3 regions of the Mesorhizobium sp. P2_A12 genome follow, and region 1 is predicted to be linked to each of the others. Evidence: riboswitches for the same ligand, from Rfam matches in the RefSeq annotation. Region 1 holds a riboswitch; each other region holds the start of a gene.
What was found. A riboswitch is a leader RNA that binds a small molecule or an ion and turns the genes downstream of it on or off. The one in region 1 is predicted to bind thiamine pyrophosphate.

Region 1 (6,299 bases):
CACCATCATGCGTGCTCAGTCCGAGCCTCACGCCAGCTGCCCGTATCCGCGAACGGTCGGCGGTCTGCAAATCCTCCTGGCCAAGGTGGACGAAGTCGCAGCCTTCCTCGATTGCCAGCCGCCAGTAATCATTGACGATGAGCTGGCAGTGGTGGCGGGCGCACAAGGCCCTTGCCTTGCGGATCTCAGCGCGCAACCCGGCTTCATCCATGGTCTTGATGCGGAGTTGCACCAGCTTGACGCCCAGCGGCACCAGCCGCTCGATCCAGGCAGCGCTATCGACGATCAGATAGAAGGGATCGAGCTTCATGAAAAAACTGCCCTGCCGAATATCGGTGTCGATGGCACGGCAGCGTCGCGCGGTTCGAGGATTCCCGAGATGAAAGCTTCACGACCGGCCTCGACCGCCTTGCCGAACGCACGCGCCATGCCGACCGGATCGGCCGCCTTGGCGACCGCTGTGTTCAGGAGCACTGCGTCAAAGCCGAGTTCCATAACGGTTGCCGCGTGCGACGGTCGTCCGAGCCCCGCATCCACAATCAGCGGGACCTCAGGGAAATGTCCGCGCATCGAGCGCAGCGCCATGATGTTGATCGGCCCAAGGGCGGAGCCGATCGGTGCGCACCACGGCATCAAGACCTTGCAGCCCGCCGCCAGTAGCCGCTCGGCGACAACGAGGTCGTCGGTGGTGTAGGGGAATACAGCAAAACCGTCCTCGCACAGGACGTGGGCGGCTTCGACCAGACCGAACACGTCTGGTTGTAGCGTGTCGTGGTTGCCGATCACTTCGAGCTTGATCCAGTTGGTGCCGAAGACCTCGCGCGCCATTTTCGCAGTGGTGACCGCTTCCTTTACGGAGTGACAGCCGGCAGTGTTGGGCAGGATTCTGACGCCCAGCGAGCGGATCAACGACCAGAATTTCTCGCCGGCCCTGCCACCTGCCATCTCACGGCGCAGCGAGACGGTCACCACCGACGTGCCCGATGCCTTGACCGCATCGGCAAGGATGGCCGGCGAAGGATATTGCGCGGTGCCGAGAAGCAGGCGGGAAGGGAGCGTCGTCCCAAGAAGGTCGAACATGCTAGCCTCCCTGCATGGGCGAGAGGATTTCGATCCGATCGCCGTCGCTCAAACGGAATTCCACCCGGTTGGCTTTGTTTACGAGGTCGCTGTTGACGGCGGTCGCCAGCCAATCGCTCTGATAGTCGAGCGCGGCAAGCAGCTCGGCCAGGGTGGTGGCGGCAATCTCATGCGCTTCGCCGTTGACCATCAATTTCATGAGCAAGCTCCTTGGTTCCGTCTTGATTGAAAACCAGGTCGGCAGCCTGGCGCGCCATGGCGGGGGCGAGGAGAAAACCGTGGCGATAGAGCCCATTGATCGCGACGGTGCTTCCGTGGGTCGCGACTCGCGGCAGGTTGTCTGGAAAGGCCGGACGAACACCGGCGCCGGTCACGATGACGCCAGCCTCGCCGAATGCCGGATGGAGAGCGTAGGCCGCGCCCAAAAGCTCCATCATCGAACGCGCCGTCACCGGTCCCGTGGACCGGCTCTCGATCATCGTCGCGCCAACCATGAAACGGTGTCCGGTGCGCGGCACCACGTAAAGCGGAAAGCGCGGGTGAAGCAGCCGGACCGGGCGCGACAGCGACACATCCGGCGTGCGCAGGATCAGCATTTCGCCACGTACGCCGCGCAGCCTGCCATCGAGGGCTGCCATTCCCGTGCAGTCGATCCGGCGATCGAAACCGGAAATGTGCCGGGCATCGACGCCGAAGCGGAATTCGACGCCCATCGCCGCCAGCCTGCCATGAAGTGCCGCCATCGCCTGGCGCGGGTCGAGATGGGCTTCGTCGGAGAAGAACAGTCCGCGGCGGAAGCGGCCGGCAAGGTCGGGCTCGAGCAACACGATTTCATCTTCATCGACACGCCGATGACCCGATGTACGGCTGGCGAACCGCTCGAGCTCGCCCACATCGCGCGGCGCGGCCACGACCAGCGTTCCCGCCCGTGTCACCTGGCCAGGCGTTGCCGCCTCCCACCAGTCTGCGGCATTGCATCCGAGATCCAGCACCGGCTGCTCGGCGCTTTCACGCTCGCACCAGGGCGCCAGCATGCCGCCGGCGAACCACGACGCATTGCCGCCAAGGGTCAGCCGGATCTCGGCGACTGTGACCGTCGCGCCGCGGGCGGCGAGTTCGAAGGCCGCGGTGAGGCCGGCGACGCCGGCCCCTTTAACCAGCACTCTCATGATGGCCCATGCGCCTCCGGCATGAGCGGTGCGCCGGCCTCGTCCGCCGGCACATAGAGATCGCCGCCTTCGCGATATTTCGCCGCCATCGCCGCCATGCCCTCCTTCTGCGCCTCGGCGCGGATGTCGTGGGAGATGCGCATGGAGCAGAATTTCGGCCCGCACATGGAGCAGAAATGCGCCACCTTGTGCGCTTCCTTGGGCAAGGTCTGGTCGTGGAATGACCGCGCCGTTTCGGGATCGAGCGACAGGTTGAACTGGTCCTCCCAGCGGAACTCGAAGCGCGCGCGGGAGAGGGCATCATCCCTGACTTTCGCCGCCGGATGACCCCTCGCCAGATCGGCGGCATGGGCGGCGATCTTGTAGGTGATCACGCCAATCTTGACGTCGTTGCGATCGGGAAGGCCGAGATGCTCCTTGGGCGTAACGTAGCAGAGCATGGCGGTGCCGAACCAGCCGATCATCGCCGCACCGATGCCTGAGGTGATGTGGTCGTAGCCCGGTGCGATGTCGGTCGTCAGCGGTCCAAGCGTATAGAAGGGTGCTTCACCGCAGACAGCGAGCTGCTTGTCCATGTTCTCTTTGATCTTGTGCATAGGCACGTGGCCGGGTCCCTCGATCATCACCTGGCAATCCTTTGCCCAGGCGATCTGCGTCAGCTCGCCGAGCGTTTCCAGCTCGGCGAACTGTGCTGCGTCATTAGCGTCGGCGATCGAGCCGGGACGTAGGCCGTCGCCGAGCGAGAAGGAGACGTCATAGGCGCGGCAGATGTCGCAGATCTCCGCGAAATGCTCGTAGAGGAAGCTTTCCCGGTGGTGATGCAGGCACCATTTGGCCATGATCGAGCCGCCGCGCGAGACGATGCCCGCGACCCGGTCAACGGTCAGCGGGATGTAGTGCAGCCGCACGCCGGCATGGATGGTGAAATAATCGACGCCCTGTTCAGCCTGTTCGATCAGCGTGTCGCGGTAGACCTCCCAGCTCAGATCCTCGGCTATGCCGCCGACCTTTTCGAGCGCCTGGTAGAGCGGCACCGTGCCGATCGGCACCGGTGAATTGCGCACGATCCAGTCGCGGATGTTGTGGATGTTGCGGCCGGTCGACAGGTCCATCACCGTATCGGCGCCCCAGCGGATCGCCCAGACCATTTTTTCGACCTCTTCGGCCATCGAGGAGGTGACGGCGGAATTGCCTATATTGGCGTTGATCTTCACCAGGAAATTGCGGCCGATGATCATCGGCTCGCTTTCGGGATGATTGATGTTGGCGGGAATGATCGCACACCCGCGCGCAACCTCATCGCGCACGAATTCCGGCGTGACGAAGTCTGGGATCGTCGCGCCGAAGGCTTCGCCGTCGCGCTCAAGCTTGCCACGCAGCATCTCGCGGCCGAGGTTTTCGCGGATGGCGACGAACTCCATTTCAGGTGTGATGATGCCGGCGCGCGCATAGGCAAGTTGGGTCACCGCCTTGCCTTGCTTGGCCCTGAGCGGCCGGTTGCGCATGGCAAATTCCGGTGTCAGGCGCTCGCCCGTGACGAATCCATTGTCTTCTGGCCGGACATGGCGTCCGCCATAGGCCTCGACATCGCCGCGCGCGGTAATCCATTCGTGGCGAAGCCGGGCAAGGCCGTTTTCAATGCGGGTTTCGACAGCCGGGTCGGTATACGGGCCGGACGGATCGTAGACCGTCACAGGAGGCTCGCCGGCCGTCGGATGGACGGAGATTTCGCGCATCGGCACCTTGATGTGCCGATGGAGGGTGCCTTGCTTGTGGATTTTCCGTGAGGCGGGCAGTGGTCCCGTCGATACGGCGGGGGTGAGGGCATTCATCTTGAGGCTCCTTTGCTCATTGCATTGGAGACCCAGTTCTGTGCCGGAAGGATGAAAAGACGCTTTGGTCGACCTGCCGAAACAGGTCTTCGGGCGTGGACTCCCGCAAAGCGCTTGCACCGTCCCTACGCCAGTATGAACTGGATCAGGTTCAACGGGTCACTGCGCCGCGAAAGCCAGCAGTATCTCAGCCCCTTGCCGGGACTCCCCTGGTGAATGCGTCGAATTGAATGGGCCGGCGCTATTTTGTCAAGCGCATTCGTCCCGCAGCGGTGATCGACGACCAAACAAACCCAGCGGAAAAGCATGCTAGTATCGAGAGCAAGTGACGCCCCAGAGCAGCGGTGAAGCGCCCCCAATAAGGCGAGCCCTCATGCGGATTCGGTGCCTTTTCCAGCACGGTATTTTCGGGGCTTTCCGGAACGACGCTGCTGCCACCCAGTTGGGTGAGATTGCTATAGATGTCTGTCTTGCTCGTCGTCGGCAATCCTTCCGCTTCGGCTAGACGCCCCGTTTGTTCCCCCAGAGCAGAACATGAAGCTGCGGCAGTACACGCGCCTCGAACCACCTGTCACGGGTCACCTTTTCAACCAGCCATTCCATGCGCCTCATCACACCGGCCATGTCGATGAATGCGTCTTCGTCGCCGGGACGCGGTGGCGTGTGATTGCCGGGCTGCAGATAGACGGGTAATTGCGGGTAGCGCGCCGCGGCGTCTTTGGCATAGGCATAGTCATCATCGTCGAAGACAACGAGCTTGAGCGCCATCTGCGGCTTATCCTGCGCCGCCTCTAAGCAGGCGTCGAACGCGGCCCAATCTGTCGTCATTTCGCTTGAGGGCGGCTTGGGGCTTAGTACCAGCACGTCGAGATCCGCGAACCATTGCTTAGACACCGAGCCTTGGGTTTCCAATGCAAAACGGTAGCCCTCACCATGCCCGCGGTCGATCAACTGGCTAAGCGGCTGGATGGCCGGATTGCCGCCCGACAGCGATACCATCACGGGCTGACCGCCGGAAAGCGCAATGACCTTTTGCCAAACCGCGTCGGGAGACATCATCTCCCAATCATGGCGGAAGCGACGGTCCACCGCATGCAGGCTGTCGCACCAGGAACAGCGATAATCGCACCCGCCGGTTCTTACGAACACCGTCGGCAAGCCGATCAGCACGCCTTCGCCCTGAATGGTCGGCCCAAAAATCTCGCTCACCCGGATTCCGGGATGCAACGCGCAAGTCATGGTCGGTATTCCGCCCAGGTTTTCGGCGTCTCGCTCACCCGCACGGCGGAGGTTTCGGGTAGCCGCATCTTGCACCAGTGGTAGAAGTGCCTGGCCAGACATTCCGCTGTGGCATGGTCATGACCCAGCACGTCGTTAAGATGCCGATGGTCGAACGTCCCATCGATGTAGTGCTTGAACGCCGCCAGATCTTGGTAGTCGCGCACAAAGCCGTGTTCGTCCAGTTCGCCACCTGAAAGCTCCACGACGACGATGTAGTTGTGGCCGTGCAGGCGTGCGCACTGATGATCGGATGGCAAGGAGGTGAGCTGATGCGAGGCCGAGAAGTGGAACTCTTTGGTAATGCGGAACATCACGCGCTCCTTGTCTGGATAGCGTGGAGCCAGAAGTCTGCATCCTCATAATTTGTCCGATCGGCAATGCCGGCCAAATCGAATGCTTCGCGCCGTTCGACGCATGTCCCGCAGCGACCGCAATGACGTGCACCGCCCTTGTAGCAGGACCACGTTGCCTCGAACGGCGTGGCGTACTTTGCCCCCTCGCTGACGATGTCGGCCTTCGACATATTCACATACGGAGCGTACAGGCGGATATCGGCGTAGCCTGCGAGCGCATGGTTCTGCATCGTCTGAAAGGCGTCGATAAAAGCGGGCCGGCAATCGGGATAGATGAAATGATCTCCGCCGTGGACGGCAGTGGCCACCGCATCGGCCTTCTGCGCGGCGGCAACCCCGAAGGCGATGGCCAGCATGATGGCGTTCCTATTCGGCACCACCGTGATCCTCATGGAGTCTTCGGCATAGTGCCCGTCGGGCACGTCCACATTATCAGTCAGCGCCGAGCCGCTCAGGTTCCGGCCGACATCGCGGATATCGACGATCTGGTGCGGAACACCCAGCCGCTTGGCACAGATGGCGGCAAAGCCGAGTTCCTTTTTGTGCCTCTGGCCGTAATCGAACGAAAGCAGGCCAATGAGTTT
Region 2 (6,299 bases), on a different contig from region 1:
GGCGATCTTCGGAAAATGTCATGCGCTATCTCAAACTGCTGCAGCATCCGTCGCGCGTCCCCTTGAGGGGCGAGCGGCGGATGCTGCAGGCAAATCACGGCCTATGCCGGACCAGTAGGGCGGACCTAGCCACACTCCTCCAGTCATGGCAAGCAAGCGCCGCATCGCCTGGAGCCGGTTTGACCGTAAATTATGTCCGCTTCCGGGCAACATCTCGTGATACGGCATCGCCGTCACCCGCGCCGATATAGCGCCGGAACACTTCCGGACCAGCCCCGGTGAAGAAATCGTCCGCCTTTCCGGTTGCCGCGACAACGCCATTGTCCAGAAACACCACGTGCTCGCTGATTCGGCGGGCATCCTCCGGCTGGTGGGTGACGAACAGCACCGTCATGCCTCGTTCTGCGTGCAGCGTGGCGACCAGATCCAGCATGTCGTCGCGCAGCGCCGGTCCGAGCGAGGCGAAGGGTTCGTCGAGCAGGAGCACCGGCCGGTCGCGGACCAGGACCCGGGCCAGGGCGACGCGCTGGCGCTCACCGCCGGAGAGTTCGCGCGGCAGGCGCTTTTTCTTGCCGGCAAGGCCGGTGCGTTCGAGCGCCTCGGCGATCGCGGCGCGGTCCCTGTCGGTCAGCCGCAAGGATGGCGAGCGGCCGAGCCCGACATTCTGTTCGACTGAGAGATGGGCGAAGAGATTGTTTTCCTGGAACACCATCGACACCGGCCGCGCTGACGGTGGCTCGGCGCTGACATCGGCCCCGCCGATCAGCACGCGGCCCGACTGCGGCGTCTCGAAGCCCGCCACAAGGTTGAGCAGCGTCGACTTGCCAGAACCGCTCGGCCCCATGATGGCGGTGATTTTCGCCGCGGCGAAATCGACATCAAAAGCGAGCGGCGCCTCGCCATAGCTGAACGACACCTGGTCCAGCCGCACCGGGGCGCCCTTTTCAGGCCTGCTAGCCACCCCGTCAGGCATCCCGGCTCTTCTCCGTTCCCAGCCAGTGCGCCGCCATGATCAACGCGAGGCAGACCAGGCCGAGCAGCAGCGCCAGGCCGGCGGCGTCCTGCGTGCGGTAGCTGCCCATGCGTGCCAACAATAGGTAGGGCAAGGTCTGCACCGAATCACTGCCGAACAGCGCGATGACGCCGAGATCGCCGAGCGACAGCGCCATGGCGAAAGCAAAGGCGGTGGCGAGCGGCCGCCGCAGCGACGGCCAGTCGACCAGCAGCAAGCGGTTCCAGCCCGTGATGCCGAGCTGCTCACAGAGCCGTTCGTGACGCTCGCTCGCCGCATCATAGGCGGGACGGACAGCGCGCAGCGCGAACGGCATCGCCATCACCGCGTTGACGGTCACGACCATGACCGGGGCGATGGCAAAGACATCGCCGACATGGCGCAGCAACAGGAACCAGCCGGCGCCGACGACGATCGGCGGCACGACGAGGACAAAACCGGCGCCGGTATCGGCGGCGTGTTCGAGCATCGTCTTCGCGCCGGAGCGGCGATTCAGCGCCAGCGCCCGGCGTGCCATGGTCAGCGCCAGCGACAGCGCCACGGAAAGCAGTGCCGACAGGAAGGCGAGCACCGCGCTAGTCAGCGTCGCCTGCCGCACGACGACCTCGCCGGCAAGCCGGCCGAGATTGGCGCTAAGCCCGGCCATCACCGTGGCCGCCATCGGTCCGACGACGAACAGCAGCGCCAGCACGATGAGCACGACGTTCAGCAAGGTCTCGGTCCCATTGACGGAGAGGTAGCGGCGCGGCGCCACCGGCAGGTTGGTGTCGCCGGCCACATTGGCGCCAAGCCGCGTCAGCGCCAGCACGACGACAAACGTCAAGGCAATCTGCAGCAAGGTCAGCGTGACCGCCCGCGCGGGATCGAAATCGAACCGCAGCGCCTGGTAGATGCCGACCTCCAGCGTCGTCGCGGCCGGCCCGCCGCCGAGCGTCAGCACGATCGTGAACGAGGTGATGCAGAGCATGAAGACAAGCCCGGCGACGCCAGGCAGGGCCGCGCGCAGCGTCGGCCATTCGATCAGCCGGAACGCCGGCCGTGCGCCCATGCCGAGCTGGCTGGCCAACCGCCACTGATCGGCGGGAATGGTCTGCAATGCCTCGAGGAACAGCCGCACGCTGAGCGGCAGGTTGAAGAAGACATGCGCGACGAGAATGCCGGACAGGCCATAGATGCCCGGCCAGTTCCCGCCGCCGATCATCGCGAACACGCCGGCAAAATAGCCGGCGCGGCCATAGAGAGCCAGAATGCCGAGTGCCGCGACGATGGCAGGCAGCGCCAATGGTACGGCAAACAGCTGCAGGATGAAGGCGCGGCCAGGGAAGCGTGGATGCCGCGACAGCGCGCGCGCCACCAACAGCGCCGGCCCGACCGAAAGCAGCGTCGAGAGCGCCGCTTGCCACAGGGTGAAGCGAACGACGCGCAGCAGATAAGGATCGAAGGCTGCCCAGGCGCCGGAGAAGTCGTGAGCGCCTTCGAAAAGCAGCCCGGCAAACGCGCCGCAAATTAGCAGCGCGATCGGGCCGAGCGCGATGATGCCGGCGGTGATGCGGGGGTCAGTTGGATGGCGCGTGGGCATGTCGCGCTACCCAACGCTGTCATGGGTGTCAATTGATTGAAATGCTTGGCTAAGGTCTAGTTCCCGCCCACCCCCCTCTGTCCTACCGGACATCTTCCCCGAAAGGGGGGAGATTGCTCGTTTCGCCACCCAGGCCAATTTCCAAAATGGCAGGAATGAGCGAGGTGACAGAGCTGCCGATCTCCCTCCTTGCGGGGGAGATGGCCGGCAGGCCAGAGGGGGGTGACTTGGCACAAACATATGGCGAAGCTTGAATCCTACTTGCTCATCGCAGCCAGCCATTCATCGACCCAGGCCTTGCGGTTGGCGGCGACCTCTTCGGGGCTGAACAGCAAGGTCTTGGTCGGCTTGACCAGTTTGTCGAAGGCCGGGTTGAGCGGCTTGTCGGTCTTGCCGGCCGGGAACATCCAGTTGGTCTCGGGGATGGCATCCTGGAATTTCGGTCCGGTCATGAAGGCCATGAACTTTTCCGCCAGCGGGTTTTTCGCCCCGGTCGTGGTGATGCCGGCGACCTCGATCTGCAGATATTCGCCCTCCTCGAACGACGCTGCCTGGTAGCGCTCGGTGTTCTCGGCGACCATGTGATAGGCCGGCGAGGTGGTGTAGGACAGCACCATCGGCGCCTCGCCCTTGGTGAACAGGCCATAGGCCTCGCTCCAGCCCGGCGTCACGGTCAACACTTTCGACTTGAGCTTGGCCCAGGCTTCCGGCGCCTTGTCGCCATAGACCGACTTGACCCACAACAGCAGGCCGAGACCCGGGGTCGAGGTGCGCGGGTCCTGGATGACGATCTTGTCGTCGGCGCTGCCTTCGACCAGGTCCTTCAGGCTCTTCGGCGGGCTCTTCAGCTTTTCGGTGTCGTAGACGACAGCGAAATAGCCATAGTCGAAAGGTACGAAAGTACCGTCGCTCCAGCCGCCCGGCACATTGACGTCGGACACAGCGCCATGCGGCGCAAACAGGCCGGTAGCCTTGGCATCGGCGGTGAGATTGGTGTCGAGCCCCAGCACGATGTCGGCCTTGGTCGATGCCCCTTCCAGCCTGACGCGGTTGAGCAGCGCGACGCCATCGGCGACGGAGACGAACTCGACATCGCAGCCGCACTCGGCTTCGAATTCCTTCTTCACCACGGGACCCGGACCCCAGTCGGCGGTGAAACTCTCATAGGTGTAGACGGTGAGCTTGTCCTTGGCCAAGGCAGGTCCGGACAGGGCCACAACCATGGCTGAGGCAAGGGAGTAGAAAAGCGTGCGCATCGGCGCCTCCTTCGTTCGAATTGAAAGGAATTGAGGCGCCGGACTGTCCGAAACGTCTAATCCCTCCGCCGGTACAAACCGGATCAGGTTCAGCGGGTTGGCGAGATTGCCTCTCAGCCGGTCCGCGAAGATCGCGTCCGGCACCCCGTTAGAGCGTTTCGAGACATAGGCCGGGCCGATCCCTCACGCAAGTGGCAGTTTGCCGGCCTTCCGTTTCCCGTGCCGGGCTGGTAAGGGCCACACGATATGAGCACATTCACCATCCTGCTTGGCGGCGATCTCATCCGCACGCCACGGCTCGACCATCAGGTCGAAGGCTCCCGCGTCATCGCCGCCGACGCCGGCATCGGCCATGCGCGGCTGCTGGGCCTTGTCCCGGAACTGTGGGTGGGTGATTTCGATTCCGTGCCGGCCAACCTGCCGGACGACCTAGCCGCCGTGCCCCGTCGGACCTTTCCAGCGGAGAAGGACCAGACCGATGGCGAACTGGCGGTCGCCGCCGCACTGGAGCGCGGCGCGACCAGCCTGGTGCTCGCCGGCGCTTTCGGCGGCAAGCGCGCCGACCACGCCTTCCTGCATCTGGCGCTTGCCGTGCGGCTGGCCGAAGCCGGAACAGAGATAGTTTTGACCAGTGGCGCGCAGGAAGGCGTTCCACTGCTGCACGGGAAAGCCGGCTTCGACTATGCCGACGGCACGTTGTTTTCGGTGCTTGGCTTTTCCGATCTTTCCGGCCTGACCGTCACCGGCGCCAAATGGCCGCTCGACCGCGTCAGGGTCGCGTTCGGCTCCTCATTGACAATCTCCAACGAGGTCAAGGGCCGCCTCGAAATCACACTCGGCCAGGGCCGCGCGCTGTTGCTCGCCCACCCTTATCCACTACCTGAAAGCTGAAATGGCCCCGCCCCTTCTCAATCTCGACGGGATAAAACTGACCTTCGGTGGCACGCCGCTGCTCGACGGCGCCGCCTTGACCGCTTCTGCCGGCGACAAGATCGCGCTGGTCGGACGCAACGGGTCGGGCAAGTCGACGCTGCTGAAGATCGCCGCCGGCCTGATCGAGCCGCAGGATGGCGAAGTGTTCCGCCAGCCCTCGGCAACCGTCCGCTATTTACCGCAAATGCCCGACATGGAGGGTTTTGCGACCGTACGCGCCTATGTCGAGGCAGGACTCGGACCTGCCGACGATCCATACCGCGCCAGCTATTTGATGGAGCATCTCGGCCTGTCGGGCGAGGAGCGGCCGAACGATCTGTCCGGCGGCGAGGCGCGACGCGCCGCCCTTGCCCGCGTCATGGCGCCGGAGCCCGATATACTGCTGCTTGATGAGCCGACCAACCATCTCGATCTCTCGGTGATCGAATGGCTGGAAGAGGAGCTCGTGCGCACCTCCTCGGCGCTCGTCGTCATCTCGCACGACCGCCGTTTCCTTGAGCGCGTATCGCGCGCCACCGTCTGGCTCGATCGCGGCCAGACCCGCAGGCTGGACAAAGGCTTTGGTCATTTCGAGGAATGGCGCGACCTTGTGCTGGAAGAGGAAGAGCGCGAGCAGCACAAGCTCGGCCGCCAGATCGTGCGCGAGGAGCACTGGCTGCGCTATGGCGTGACGGCACGGCGCAAGCGCAACATGCGCCGGCTTGGCGAACTGCAGACCATGCGCCAGCGCTTCCGCGGCCATCGCGGCGCCGAGGGTTCGGCAACCATGGTGGCCAGCGACGCCGCCGAATCCGGCAAGCTGGTGATCGAGGCGAAAAACATCGAGAAGAGCTTCGGCGACCTCACCGTGGTCAAGGGCTTCTCGACCCGCATCCAGCGCGGCGATCGCGTCGGCCTCGTTGGGCCGAACGGTGCCGGCAAGACGACGCTGCTGAAGATGCTGACCGGTGAGATGAAGCCCGACGCCGGTTCGGTGCGCCTCGGCACCAATCTGGAGATCGCCACGCTCGACCAGAAGCGCGAAGCGGTCGATCCGCAAGAGACGCTGGCGCAATATCTCACCGACGGACGCGGCGAGAACCTCGTCATCAATGGCCAGCAGCGCCATGTCGTCTCCTACATGAAGGATTTCCTGTTCAAGGCCGAGCAGGCACGCACGCCGGTGCGCGAGCTCTCCGGCGGCGAACGGGCGCGGCTCTTGCTGGCGCGCGTGCTGGCGCGGCCGGCAAACCTTCTGGTGCTCGATGAGCCGACCAACGATCTCGACATGGAAACGCTGGAACTGCTGCAGGAACTGGTTGCCGGCTTTGCCGGCACCGTCATCCTGGTCAGCCACGACCGCGATTTCCTCGACCGCACGGTGACCAGCATCATTGCGCCGGACGGCGGCGGGCGCTGGATCGAATATGCCGGCGGCTATTCGGACATGCTGGCGCAGCGCGGCGGCACCAGGCTAGACGATCGCAAGGCGCGGACGAAAACCGAAGCCGGCGAAGCCCCGGTCGCGACCAAGAATGAA
Region 3 (6,299 bases), on a different contig from region 1:
CAACAACTACCTTCGCCAGGGGCCGGGCGCGCTCAGCACGCCGGATCAGGATTTCCTGGCCGACATGGACAAGATCGGGGCCACCCTGTTTCGCGCCTTCGGCGCAGCGAAGAATGGGGGGCTGCCGGCCGCTGCCGCCAGCGACGAAGATTGGTCGCTGCTGGCCGACGCTTTCATCAACGCCGGCGGCACCCCCGCCGAGATGAATGCCATTGCCAATGTCAACCCGGTATTCGAAGGTCTCTGCCCGGCCGTGGTGAAACTCTACACAGCCGCTCTGTCGCTGCAGGGTGAACCCGGGCGGCACATCAAAACCACTCTGCTCTATGAGATCGCGAGGAATTAGCTGGAATCTGCCAATGTGTGCGCGTTTGACGGGAAGCTGCCACGCCACGCGAGTCCTTCGAAGTTTCGAGAGTCAGATAGCTCCTACCCCAGAGTTGAGTTGCTGAAATACTCCGCGAAATCAGGGCGTTGCGTCAGAACTTTGCCATCGGCATCGCGCAGAATGCCCGCAGCGAAGAGATAGTCGCCAATCGCGTGCATCTTGGCTGGATCCATCGTGCCGATGGCGCCATTGTCTCCGCGCAAATAGTGGCCATCGATCAGCGCCCTTAGCGAGGCTTCGATAAGCGCCGGATTTGTCAATGTGTCCTTGTTGGCGGCGATCAGAAGTGCGGCAGCCGCATCGGGATGGTCGACGGCGAACTGGCAGCCGCGCCGCGTCGCCTGCACGAAGGCGGCCGCAGGTTGGGGGTTTGCCTGGAGATAGGCCTCGCTCGAGGAGATCAGGGTCGTGTGCTCATCAGGCACGCCATAGTCGGCGTAGACGAAGCTGCGCTGCTTGATGCCTTTCAACCCGGCTTCGACACCTTCCCAGGTCGAGACCTCCAGCGTGAAATCGACCGAACCGTTGGCCAGCGCTTCATAGGCTGAAGTGCCGAGTGTCACCGTCTCGAAATTGCCCTTGCCGCCATCGTGGCGGATGATGGTGCCAATCAGGGCGTTTTCCCAGGCGCTGCCGAAGCCGCCATAGGTCAGGCCGTCAAGGTTCCTCGGGCTTTTGATCTCGCTGCGTGCCGCGTTGAACACCAGCCGGCCGGTTTCGGATTGCACGACGGCATAGACGCCCTTCAGGTCGGCGCCGGCGGTTTTTTGGGTGAACAGGCTGATGGTGCCGTTGATGCCGAAATCGGCGACGCGGTTGGCGACCAGCGTGCCGGCGCCGGTATCGCTGTAGGGCAGGATGTCGACCTCGAGCCCGGCTTCGGAATAGAACCCTTTGTCGCGGGCGACGAACAGCCCGATGTGGTTGGTGTTGACCGTCCAGTCGAGGGCGACGGTGACCTTTTGCGCCGCCGATTGTGCCTGGGCACGGCCCGCTCCGGCCACCAGCGGAAGACCGGAGGCAAGGGTGAGCAACAAGGCCTGCCGGCGCGTCAAGTCAGTCATGGTCGTGTCCTTTGGATGAGTGCGGGTTGGGCTCGGGGTTGAGCAGTATGTCGAGGATCTCGGCCTCGATTGCGCTTGTCTGCAACGCGTCAGTGCCGCCAAGGCTGCGCGGGCGTGACAGCGGCACCTTGATTTCACGGACGATGCAGGCCGGGCGCGCCGACAGCACATAGATGCGGTCGGACAGGAAGACGGCTTCGCGCACATCATGGGTGATCAACAGTGCCGTCCAGCGATGGTGCCGCCACATCTGCTCGAGCCAGCGCTGCATGGCGGTGCGGGTCAGTGCATCGAGCGCGCCGAACGGTTCGTCGAGCAAAAGCATGTCGTGCTCCTGCACCACGGTACGCAGCAGGGCCGCGCGCTGGCGCATGCCGCCCGAAAGCTGCGCCGGAAAATGCCGTTCGAAGCCGGCAAGCCCGAACTCGGCAAACAGCGGCGCAACGCGCGCCCGCGCCGCCTTGCGCCTGATGCCTTGCACTTCGAGCCCAAGCGTCGTGTTGTCGAGGATGCGTCGCCACGGCATCAGCGCGTCACGCTGCGGCATAAAGGCGAAATGCCTGCCGTGGTCGTCGAGCGGCGTGCCGTCGAAGAACATCTCGCCCTCGCCGTGCTGCGCGCCGGTCAGAAGCTGGAACAGCGTCGACTTGCCGGCGCCCGACGGCCCGAGGATGGAGACGAATTCACCGGCGCTGACGCTGAGCGAAATGTCGGCGAGCACGTCGAGCCGGCCAAATGCCTTGCGCACATGCCGCAGTTCGAGCCGGCTCATCGCCACGGCCCCGTCCCGGCGGGGTGCTGGCCGGCGGCCCGTTCCCAGGGCATGGCAAGGCGCTGCAGGAGCACCGTCAGCCCAAACAGAGTGAGCGTGAGCGCGGCGCTGACACCGACGGCGGCCAGCACCAGATCGGGGCGGAAGTTGTTCTTGGCGTTGAGCATGTAGATGCCCAGCCCCTTCGCGGCACCGGCATATTCAGCGAAGATGGCGCCGACCACGGCATAGGTAATGGAGATCCTCAGGCCCGCGAAGAAATAGGGCAGCGCCGAGGGCAGCCGCGCCAACACGAAGACGCGCCAGCGCCCTGCCCCCATGGCGCGCAGCATCTGCCCGATCTCGGGCTCCGTCGCCTCGTAACCCTGCACCAGCGCCACCAGCATCGGAAAGAAGGTGACCAGCGCCACCAGCATGATCTTGGGCATCAACCCGAAGCCGAACCACAGCACCACCAGCGGCGCGATCGCCACCAGTGGCAAGGTCTGGCTAACGATGAAGACGGGAAACAGCGCACGCCGCAGCGGCCGGAAGAAGTCGACCAGCATCGACAGCGCAAAGGCCGCGCTGAGCGAAAAGGCAAAGCCGATCAGCGTGGCGCGGATGGTGGGAATGGCGTTGTCGACCAGCGCCTCGCGATTGAGCATCGCCTGCTCGAACACGCGCGACGGCGCCGGCAGTGTCGTCGGCTTGATGCCGGAATAGGTGGCATAGAGCTCCCATGCCAGCAGCATCAACCCCACCGAAATCATGGCCGGTGCTGCCTTGACAAGAAGGCTCGCGATCGGACGCGAAGCGGCTGATGATGAGGCCACGGGCATAACCTTTGACGGGGTCGCGAACGCGGCCGCTCAGCCGGCCGACGGGCTGTTCGCCGAGACCGTGACGTCGAGGGTTACGTGGCCGGCGCCTGGCCCGAAGCGGCAGAAGGCTTCGTCCAGCGCCGAAAAGATCGCGCCGGCATCCCCGCGCAATTTCGTGCAGAAATGCTTCGAGCGCTCATAGACACCGGACTGCTTGAGAAAATCGATGCAGCCGTAAATCTCGTCCATGTGGTCGTCGGTGCCCATCACATAGAGCGAGAACTGCGCTGCCGCCGGCTGGCCGGTCAAAGCCGCGCCACGCACCGCGGCGATTGCCGCATCCTTGCGCGGGCCGAGGGGGCCGACAGGCCCACCAAGTGCATCGGAACGGCAGATCGGATCATCCGGCTCGCCAGGGCAGCCGCGCGAGATGGTGGCTGACAACACGCAATGTTTGCCGCTGCGTGCCGCCGCCACGAACAGGTCTCGCATCGCCGGAAATAGCACTTCGGGCGGCCCGACCAGCAAGGTCGAGATGTCGTCGGTCTCGATCCTGAGCCGATCGCGGTAGGGGTCGAGCCCATCCAGCGCGCCAAAGATGACGCCGACGAAATCGTCGGCCATGGGGTATAGGGAAATCTGTGCGCCTGAAAACATCGCCCGCCTCGCTCCGCTGGTATTACCCAGATCAGCTTCTAGGGTCTGTGGGCTTGCCGCCCCCGTCTCAGCCCCGACCGTACGGAGCACCCCTGTGGATGCGCGGGTTAAAGCACCATTCGAGCTGAAGCGAAAGTGGTTTTTTGGCGCGCTCTTCCAAAGCATTGCGCCAGGCCCGCGAAACCGGACCGTCGAGCGACAAACTCTCAACCATCAGGCGGCGTTTGGCGCCAGGTATGCGCATGGCGCAGGAAATCGACGAAGGTGCGTACCGCCGGTGATGTATGACGCTGCTTCTGGTAGCAGAGAAACCAGCCGGGAAAGGTCGCGCACCAATTATCCAGGAGCGACACCAACTTGCCGGCATCGATCAGCGGACGCACGAGGTCTTCCGCCCAAAAGGCGATGCCGACGCCCTGCACGGCGGCGGCAATCGCCATGTCGCGGCTGGAGACGACAAGCGGACCGCTGACCGCGACCGAGAACCATTGGCCATCCCGGGCGAATTCCCATGAGTAGGGCCCAGCACTCCCCGGCCGGCGCCAATTGATGCAGCGGTGCTGGAGCAGATCCGCAGGTGCCGACGGCGATCCGTAGCGGGCGAGGTAGTCCGGCGAGGCCACTGCGAGTTGGCGCTGCGTGCCGCCAAGCGCCACCGCGACCATGTCGGCTTCGAGAAATTCGCCAAGCCTGGCGCTGACATCATAGCCGGCCTCGACGATATCGACGGAGGCATCGTCGATCGTCACGTCGAGCACGATGTCCGGCCATGCCTCATGAAAACGGCCAAGCACCGGCTCCAGATAGGTGGCGGCGGCAACGCTGGGCATATGGACGCGCAAGACGCCGGCCGGCGTGTCTCGCAAGGCGGTCGCATCGCTGACCGCCGCCTCCATCTCGGCCATCGCCGGCGCAAAGCGCGCATGCAGGCGCGCTCCGGCTTCGGTCAAAGAAAGGCTGCGTGTCGTCCGGTTGAGCAAGCGCAGGCCAAGCCGCGTTTCGAGCTGACGGATCGTCTGGCTGAGCGTCGATGCTGAAATCCGCAGATCTTCAGCGGCACGGGCGAAGCTGCCATGCGCCACTACAGCGGCAAAGGCTTTCAGCTCTGCATATTCGCTACCTCGCATTACGCCATATTCTCCAATGAGTATGATGGCATTCTATCGCATTTTCGGTAGGAGTCTGCTGTCTAGCTTGAGGACATGCTTCGAACGGCTGTGATCATCGGCATCGAGCACACCTGAATCTCCCTCTGAGCAGGAGCAACGAACATGCAGAAACTCAACGGAAAAATCGCCTTGGTGACCGGCGCCTCCTCGGGCATTGGCGCGGCAACCGCGCTGGCGCTGGCGGAGCAAGGTGCTGTCGTCGCCATTGCGGCGCGACGTCGGCAGCGCCTCGATGACCTGGCCGCACGCATCCGCGACAACGGCGGCGAGGCCTTGGCAATCGAGGTCGACATCACCGATGAAGCGCAGGCCACAGCCATGGTCCGGCGCGTGCTGGAAAGCCATGGCCGGCTGGACATGCTGTTCAATGTTGCCGGTGTCGGCGTCGCCGCACCCTTCCAGAACACCACCACCCGCGAATACCGGGAGATGGTCGACATCAACATTCTGGGTCTGCTCTACACGATCAATGCGGCGCTGCCGACAATGAAACGGCAGGGATCAGGCCACATCGTCATCGTTTCGTCGGGCACCGGCCGCTACATCCATCCATCTGTGGTCTATTCCGGTACCAAACATGCGGCCAGCGCCATGGCGGAATCACTGCGCCGCGAAATCAGCAAGGACGGCATCCGCGTCACGGTGATCGAGCCGGGCGCGGTCAGGACCGAGTTCACCGCCAATATGCGCGACGATGTTCGGCTGGCTGTCGAGCAAAGGTTGGGCGACATGGAGCAACTGGAGAGCGAGGACATCGCCGCCGCCATGCTCTACGCGGTCTCGCAGCCACCAAGGGTAAACGTCAATATCCTGACCGTCTATCCGACACAGCAGGCTTGATAACCCGCCGCAGCCCGTTCCCCGCCGCAATAGATTGCTCCGTGGCGTATGAGCGTGGCGCCAGTCCGACAGTTATAAGATTTTCGCAATTGTCTTATAACTCGCTTGAAATCCGGAGCAAAAGCGCGCAGCTATAAGAGAACCGCAAATTTCTTATAACCTAGAGACAATGTCGAACGCACGATGAAATCGATCGACATCGCTTATCGCACCTTGTTCGCTGAACTCGTGCAACGAAGCCTGGACGCGTCGTTCCACACCGACTTCTCGACGGCGGGCAATTTCGTGCGAGTCCCCGTAAAAGGCCGCGACTACTGGTATTTTGAGGAGACTCGGCCGAAGACAACAAGACGATATGTCGGCCCGGCCGACGATCCCGAGATCGCAAAACGCGTTGCCGCCTTCAGGGAAATCAAAAGCGACCTGAAGAGCCGTCGCAAGCTTGTATCGACGCTTGTCCGCGAGGCTGGGTTAATGGAGCCGGAGAAATTCACCGGTGATATCGTTGAAGCCCTTGGCAAGGCCGGGTTTTTCCGCCTGCGAGGCGTACTGGTCGGCACCGTCGCGTTCCAGACCTACGCCGGATATCTGGGCGTAAGGCTGCCG

Region 2: it holds a riboswitch for thiamine pyrophosphate, as region 1 does, so the genes downstream of both, thiB (thiamine ABC transporter substrate binding subunit) here and thiC (phosphomethylpyrimidine synthase ThiC) in region 1, are expected to answer to the same signal.
Region 3: it holds a riboswitch for thiamine pyrophosphate, as region 1 does, so the genes downstream of both, AC1DZU_RS17145 (YkoF family thiamine/hydroxymethylpyrimidine-binding protein) here and thiC (phosphomethylpyrimidine synthase ThiC) in region 1, are expected to answer to the same signal.

Annotation. Positions count from the first base shown of each region.
Region 1 covers NZ_JBFUCU010000034.1:11,349-17,647, reverse strand. Annotated here, with positions in the region: gene AC1DZU_RS33545 (thiamine phosphate synthase) at 1-310, opposite strand, end outside; gene AC1DZU_RS33540 (thiazole synthase) at 307-1,080, opposite strand; gene thiS (sulfur carrier protein ThiS) at 1,082-1,279, opposite strand; gene thiO (glycine oxidase ThiO) at 1,248-2,249, opposite strand; gene thiC (phosphomethylpyrimidine synthase ThiC) at 2,246-4,081, opposite strand; TPP riboswitch at 4,186-4,302, opposite strand; gene queE (7-carboxy-7-deazaguanine synthase QueE) at 4,583-5,320, opposite strand; gene queD (6-carboxytetrahydropterin synthase QueD) at 5,317-5,673, opposite strand; gene queC (7-cyano-7-deazaguanine synthase QueC) at 5,673-6,299, opposite strand, start outside.
Region 2 covers NZ_JBFUCU010000004.1:418,111-424,409, reverse strand. Annotated here, with positions in the region: gene thiQ (thiamine ABC transporter ATP-binding protein) at 191-973, opposite strand; gene thiP (thiamine/thiamine pyrophosphate ABC transporter permease) at 966-2,591, opposite strand; gene thiB (thiamine ABC transporter substrate binding subunit) at 2,849-3,847, opposite strand; TPP riboswitch at 3,891-4,005, opposite strand; gene AC1DZU_RS12345 (thiamine diphosphokinase) at 4,094-4,738, shown strand; gene AC1DZU_RS12340 (ABC-F family ATP-binding cassette domain-containing protein) at 4,740-6,299, shown strand, end outside.
Region 3 covers NZ_JBFUCU010000007.1:42,021-48,319, reverse strand. Annotated here, with positions in the region: gene AC1DZU_RS17165 (hypothetical protein) at 1-346, shown strand, start outside; gene AC1DZU_RS17160 (ABC transporter substrate-binding protein) at 430-1,452, opposite strand; gene AC1DZU_RS17155 (ABC transporter ATP-binding protein) at 1,445-2,224, opposite strand; gene AC1DZU_RS17150 (ABC transporter permease) at 2,221-3,045, opposite strand; gene AC1DZU_RS17145 (YkoF family thiamine/hydroxymethylpyrimidine-binding protein) at 3,076-3,684, opposite strand; TPP riboswitch at 3,675-3,788, opposite strand; gene AC1DZU_RS17140 (LysR family transcriptional regulator) at 3,891-4,811, opposite strand; gene AC1DZU_RS17135 (SDR family oxidoreductase) at 4,956-5,693, shown strand; gene AC1DZU_RS17130 (nucleotidyltransferase family protein) at 5,877-6,299, shown strand, end outside.